3 regions of the Streptomyces sp. 2114.4 genome follow, and region 2 is predicted to be linked to each of the others. Evidence: predicted binding sites of a transcription regulator. Region 2 holds the regulator's gene; each other region holds the start of a gene.
What was found. Region 2 encodes HrcA, which represses chaperone genes, less so after heat shock. Its sites were predicted from a motif close to TTNGCACTCNGNNNNNCNGAGTGCNAA; they were not measured.
Positions count from the first base shown of each region.

Region 1: a site for HrcA is predicted at 1,400-1,426, ahead of groL (chaperonin GroEL). Genes of this name have one in related genera too.
Region 3: a site for HrcA is predicted at 964-990, ahead of CFW40_RS14050 (FmdB family zinc ribbon protein). Genes of this name have one in related genera too.

Region 1 is NZ_FYEY01000001.1:4,825,089-4,827,352, reverse strand. Features, by position in the region: gene groL (chaperonin GroEL) at 1-1,272, opposite strand, end outside; gene CFW40_RS21290 (cold-shock protein) at 1,702-1,905, opposite strand.
Region 2 is NZ_FYEY01000001.1:2,500,572-2,502,835, forward strand. Features, by position in the region: gene dnaJ (molecular chaperone DnaJ) at 1-901, opposite strand, end outside; gene hrcA (heat-inducible transcriptional repressor HrcA) at 902-1,918, opposite strand; gene CFW40_RS10935 (MBL fold metallo-hydrolase) at 2,113-2,264, shown strand, end outside.
Region 3 is NZ_FYEY01000001.1:3,256,355-3,258,618, forward strand. Features, by position in the region: gene CFW40_RS14045 (MFS transporter) at 1-867, shown strand, start outside; gene CFW40_RS14050 (FmdB family zinc ribbon protein) at 1,002-1,373, shown strand; gene CFW40_RS14055 (S-methyl-5'-thioadenosine phosphorylase) at 1,627-2,264, shown strand, end outside.

The DNA.
Region 1 (2,264 bases), 2.3 Mb from region 2:
GAAGACCGAGGAGGCCTGGAGCAGGGCCACGCCACCGCCGGCGACGATGCCCTCCTCGACGGCCGCCTTCGCGTTGCGAACGGCGTCCTCGATGCGGTGCTTGCGCTCCTTGAGCTCGACCTCGGTGGCGGCACCGGCCTTGATGACGGCCACGCCGCCGGCCAGCTTCGCCAGGCGCTCCTGCAGCTTCTCGCGGTCGTAGTCCGAGTCGCTGTTCTCGATCTCGGCGCGGATCTGGTTGACCCGGCCCTGGACCTGCTCGCTGTCGCCGGCACCGTCGACGATGGTGGTCTCGTCCTTGGTGATGACGACCTTGCGGGCGCGGCCGAGCAGTTCGAGACCGGCGTTCTCCAGCTTGAGGCCGACCTCCTCGGAGATGACGGTGCCACCGGTGAGGATGGCGATGTCGCCGAGCATGGCCTTGCGGCGGTCACCGAAGCCCGGGGCCTTGACGGCGACGGACTTGAAGGTGCCACGGATCTTGTTGACGACCAGGGTCGACAGGGCCTCGCCCTCGACGTCCTCGGCGATGATCAGCAGGGGCTTGCCCGACTGCATGACCTTCTCCAGCAGCGGGAGCAGGTCCTTCACGTTGCTGATCTTCGAGTTGACGATCAGGATGTACGGGTCGTCGAGCGCGGCTTCCATGCGCTCCATGTCGGTCGCGAAGTACGCCGAGATGTAGCCCTTGTCGAAGCGCATACCCTCGGTGAGCTCCAGCTCCAGACCGAAGGTCTGGGACTCCTCGACGGTGATGACGCCTTCCTTGCCGACCTTGTCCATCGCCTCGGCGATCAGCTCGCCGATCTGGGTGTCAGCGGCGGAGATGGAGGCGGTCGAAGCGATCTGCTCCTTGGTCTCCACGTCCTTGGCCTGCTCCAGCAGGGCGGCGGAGACGGCCTCGACGGCGCGCTCGATGCCGCGCTTGAGGGCCATCGGGTTGGCGCCGGCGGCGACGTTGCGCAGGCCCTCGCGGACCAGAGCCTGGGCCAGGACGGTCGCGGTCGTCGTGCCGTCACCGGCGACGTCGTCCGTCTTCTTCGCGACCTCCTTGACCAGCTCGGCGCCGATCTTCTCGTACGGGTCCTCGAGCTCGATCTCCTTGGCGATGGAAACACCATCGTTGGTGATCGTGGGGGCGCCCCACTTCTTCTCGAGGACGACGTTGCGGCCCTTGGGGCCGAGGGTGACCTTGACGGCGTCGGCGAGCTGGTTCATCCCGCGCTCGAGACCGCGCCGTGCCTCCTCGTCGAACGCGATGATCTTGGCCATGTGAAGTGGTCCTCCCGGACTGGGGTGGATTGCTCCGGACCGCGCTGGCGCCCGCGACGGACGGCCTGCAGACCTGTGTGGTTCCTTGCCCCACCCGGCCTACGGGCCTCACCGACCCGGTCCTTCTTTGTCACTCTCACTGGGAGAGTGCTAACGCAATGATTAGCACTCGCCCCCCGTGAGTGCAAGGCAGCTTCGAAGATGCCTCCCATCGGGGTGGCGCCCGAGCGGCGGAGGAATGACGGGTGAGCGCAGGTCCCCCGGGGTGCGCCGGCCCGCAGCCTGCGCCTGCTCCGCACCCGCCCGTCCGCCGACAGCGGACAGCGGTCGACGGGCGAGCCGACGGCCTAAGGCCGCCGCCGGCGGACAGCAGAAGGCCCGCACCCCTCAGGGGTACGGGCCTTCACTACGCAGCAGTCGGTCGGCGCCTCAGCCGGCCACCCGGACCATGTCCGCCTGCGGCCCCTTCTGGCCCTGCGAGATCTCGAACTCGACCCGCTGACCCTCCTCAAGGGTGCGGTAACCGTCCATCTGGATCGCGCTGTAGTGGACGAAAACATCCGCACCACCGTCGACCGCGATGAAGCCGTACCCCTTCTCCGCGTTGAACCACTTGACGGTGCCCTGAGCCATGCCTAACTCCCCTATTACTGGCCCTTGCGCAGGACCGCACTCCGCGGACCCGGGTCAGACCTCACCCCATGAAAGCCCTGTGGGGTGTGCGCCGGAACGCGTCGACCGCCGCTGAATGTATCTGCACAGATGCCCAGCGCAACAGGTCAATCGGACGAGAATTCTGGGGCCGGAGAATCGGCTATATGCGGCGAAATCCCGGTTCTCCCGGGCAAGTCGGGCCGGGCATAGCTCACCTAAGCGACAAATGTTGCCCACACTTTGGGCACAACTGATCGCGATCTCATATGCGTTCGGCACACGCACGCGCTATAGCGGAGGGGTATCACCCCAATGGTATCTCCTTTCACAACATGGAA
Region 2 (2,264 bases):
GGGTACCGGGCCGGACATCGATCTCCTCCACCCCGTCCAGCGTCTCCAGCGGGCACTTCGTGCCCAGCGCCGCCGCCGTCATCGGGATGGTGACCGTGCAGTGCAGATCGTCGCCGCGCCGCTGGAAGACCGGATGCGCCACCTCGTGGATCTCCACATAGAGATCACCGGCGGGGCCGCCGCCGGGGCCGACCTCGCCCTCGCCCGCGAGCTGGATGCGGGTGCCGTTGTCGACACCGGCCGGGATCTTGACGGTGAGCGTGCGGCGCGAGCGGATCCGGCCGTCGCCGGCGCACTCGTGGCACGGCGTCGGCACGACCGTGCCGAAGCCCTGGCACTGCGGGCACGGCCTGGACGTCATGACCTGGCCGAGGAAGGACCGGGTGACCTGGGAGACCTCACCGCGGCCGCGGCACATGTCGCAGGTCTGCGCCGAGGTGCCGGGGGCCGCGCCCTCACCGCTGCAGGTCGTACAGACGACGGCGGTGTCGACCTGGATGTCCTTGGTGGTGCCGAAGGCGGCTTCGTTCAGCTCGATGTCGAGCCGGATCATGGCGTCCTGGCCACGGCGGGTGCGCGAGCGCGGTCCGCGCTGCGACGCAGTGCCGAAGAAGGCGTCCATGATGTCGGAGAAGTTGCCGAAGCCCGCGCCGAAGCCGCCCGCGCCCTGGCCGCCGCCGGCCTGCGAGAGGGGGTCCCCGCCGAGGTCGTAGACCTGCTTCTTCTGCGGGTCCGACAGCACCTCGTAAGCGGCGTTGATCTCCTTGAACCGCTCCTGGGTCTTCGGATCCGGGTTCACGTCCGGGTGCAGCTCGCGCGCCAGCCGGCGGAAGGCCTTCTTGATCTGGTCCTGCGAGGCGTCGCGGCCGATGCCGAGGACCGAGTAGTAATCCGTGGCCACTTACGACTCCGCGAGGATTTGTCCGACGTAACGTGCCACTGCGCGTACCGCTCCCATCGTTCCGGGGTAGTCCATGCGGGTCGGTCCGACCACGCCGAGTTTGGCGACTGCCTCGTCGCCCGAACCGTAGCCGACCGTGACGACCGATGTGGACGCCAGGCCTTCATGGGCATTCTCATGCCCGATGCGTACGGTCATGCCCGAGTCCTTGGCCTCCCCGAGCAGCTTGAGCATCACCACATGCTCCTCAAGGGCCTCCAGCACCGGCCGGATGGTCAGGGGGAAATCGTGCCCGAAGCGCGTGAGATTGGCGGTGCCGCCGATCATCAGGCGCTCTTCGGTCTCCTCCACCAGAGTTTCCAGCAACACCGACAGCACTGTCGAGACCGTGCCGCGGTCGTCCTGCTCGAAGGACTCCGGAAGATCCTGCACCAACTGCGGCACATCCGCGAACCGGCGGCCGACGACCCGGCTGTTGAGCCGGGCCCGCAGATCCGCCAGGGAGGTTTCGCCGAACGGTTCCTGGCAGTCGATGAGCCGCTGCTCGACCCGGCCGGTGTCCGTGATCAGTACGAGCATCAGCCGGGCCGGGGCCAGGGCCAGCAGCTCGACGTGCCGGACCGTGGACCGGGTCAGGGACGGGTACTGCACGACGGCGACCTGCCGGGTCAGCTGCGCCAGCAGCCGGACCGTGCGGCCCACCACGTCGTCGAGGTCGACGGCGCCGTCCAGGAAGTTCTGGATCGCCCGCCGCTCCGGGCTGGACAGCGGCTTGACGCCGGCCAGCTTGTCGACGAACAGGCGGTAGCCCTTGTCGGTCGGGATCCGCCCGGCGCTGGTGTGCGGCTGGGCGATGAACCCCTCGTCCTCCAGGACCGCCATGTCGTTGCGGACGGTGGCCGGGGAGACCCCGAGCCGGTGGCGTTCGGTGAGCGCCTTGGAGCCGACCGGCTCCTCCGTCCCGACGTAGTCCTGGACGATGGCGCGCAGCACCTCCAGCCTGCGTTCACTGAGCATCCCGCGCACCTCCAGTCCGGCCGTCCGCCGCTTCGTTTCTCCTGGCACTCACACGGGCCGAGTGCCAGACCTTGAGCCAGTGTACGGCCGGGTAGCACGGGCGCGGCAAGGGCGGGCGCGCGGAGTGCTCGCCGGATGACCGTGTTCGGCCGATCTGTCGGGCAACGCTATCGCGATGGCGCTAGCGTCTCGGTATGCGTACAGCTTGGGAAGAGGCCGGTTGGGAACGACTCGGTGACGGCGTCGCCAGGCGCCGGATGCCGGGCTGGGACGAGACGGTCGGGGTGATCGCGGGGAGCACCGGGGTCATCGTCGTCGACACCGGCGCGACCCTGCGCGACGGTGC
Region 3 (2,264 bases), 760 kb from region 2:
ATGCCGACCGCCGCCGCCTTCGAGTCGGTGACCGACGAGTTCACTTTCGTCGTCGGCCCGGTGCTCGCGACCGCGCTGTGCACCGGCATCCACCCGGCGGCCGGTCTGGTCGCCGAGGCCGCGCTGACGCTGGCCGGCGGGCTGCTGTTCGCCTCCCAGCGGCGCAGCCAGCCGCCGGTGCACCGTCCGCAGGCCGGCGACCGGCCGCGCGTCTCGGCGCTGTCGGTGCCCGGCGTGCGCGTCCTGATCGTGGCGTTCCTCGGCATCGGCGCCGTCTTCGGCGGGATGCAGGTCTCGCTGACCGCCTTCACCCAGCACATCGGCCAGCCCGGCATCAACGGCGTGCTCTACGGGATCTTCGCCGGCGGCAACATGCTCGCCGGTATCGCCTGTGGCGCGATCACCTGGAAGGTCGGCCCGCGGCGCCGGCTACTGGTCGCCTACGGGCTGCTGGCCCTGGCCACCACCCCGTTGTGGGCGGTGACCGCACTGCCGCTGCTCGGCGCGGTCGGCCTGGTCGTCGGCCTGTGCATCGCACCAGCCCTGATCACCGGCTACACGCTGGTCGAGTCGCTGGTGCCGGCCGCCGCCCGGACCGAGGCCTTCACCTGGCTGACCGGGGCGGTCGCCCTGGGCCAGGCGGCCGCGGCCACCTCCGCGGGACAGCTCGCGGACGGCTTCGGGCCGAGCTCCGGATTCCTGGTGCCGCTGGCCGGTACGGCACTGGCCCTGGCGGTGCTGCTGACGCTCCGCGCCCATCTGCTGCCCCGCTCGTCTGCCAAGGCGGCGGGCGCCCCGGCAGACGGTGCGAACGCGCAGGTCACAGCCGTTTCCGACGACCGGGAACGGGAGCTGACGCGCGTCTGACGGCCACTTCCGGACGTCTGACGGAACGTGGAGTCGGTCACCGTACGGCGGTCCACGGTGGACTGACGGGCGGGAATACTGCAATATGGAGCGTCGTTAGCACTCATCGAGTGAGAGTGCCAGGAGGAAGACAAGTGCCGACGTACCAGTACCAGTGCACCGAGTGCGGCGAGGGCCTCGAGGCGGTGCAGAAGTTCACCGACGACTCGCTGACCGAGTGCCCCGGCTGCCAGGGACGCCTCAAGAAGGTGTTCTCCGCGGTCGGCATCGTCTTCAAGGGCTCCGGCTTCTACCGCAACGACAGCCGCGGCTCGTCGTCCAGCAGCAGCCCCGGGAAGAACGCCTCCACGTCGGGCAGCGCGTCCTCGTCGGACTCCTCGGCTTCCTCCGACTCCTCGTCGAGCTCTTCGTCGGGCTCCTCGTCCGGCGGCTCGGACAGCAAGTCCAAGGCCCCGGCCGCCGCGTCGTCGTCCGGCAGCACCTCGGGCGCCAGCTCCGCAGCCTGACCCACCGCTCTCCGGGCCCCGCCGTCACCGACGGCGGGGCCCGTTGCTTCAGGCCCCGCGCCGGCTGACGGCTTGCGCCGCCTTGCGCCTTGCTCTGCCGTGCGGCTGGCTCTTCCTTGCGGTTGCTCTTCCTTGCGGCTTGCGCTGCCTTGCGGCTTGCGCTGCCTTCGTCGGCCGCCCTCCCGGCTTACGGATTTCTTGCGTCTGCGGCACCCGCCCACCCTGGCGGCCGTCCCCCGATAGTGTGACCGGCATGGCTGACGCGGAGATTGGCGTAATCGGCGGATCGGGTTTCTACTCCTTCCTCGACGACGTGACCGAGGTCACGGTGGACACCCCCTACGGGCGCCCCAGCGACTCGCTGTTCCTGGGAGAGATCGCCGGCCGCCGGGTCGCGTTCCTCCCCCGGCACGGCCGCGGCCACCACCTTCCGCCGCACCGCATCAACTACCGCGCCAATCTCTGGGCCCTGCGCTCGCTCGGTGTGCGCCAGGTCCTCGCCCCGTGCGCGGTCGGCGGTCTGCGCCTCGAGTACGGCCCCGGCACGCTCCTGATCCCTGACCAGCTCGTCGACCGCACCAAGGCCCGTCCCCAGACCTACTTCGACGGCGAGCCGCTTCCCGACGGGCAGATCCCCAATGTCGTCCACCTGACCTTCGCCGACCCGTACTGCCCCACCGGGCGGCAGGCCTCCCTCAAGGCGGCCCGCGGCCGGGACTGGGAGCCCGTCGACGGCGGCACCCTGGTCGTGATCGAAGGCCCCCGCTTCTCGACCCGCGCCGAATCGCGCTGGCACGCCGCCCAGGGCTGGTCGGTGGTCGGCATGACCGGCCACCCCGAAGCCGTCCTGGCCCGCGAACTGAGCCTGTGCTACACCTCCTTGGCCCTGGT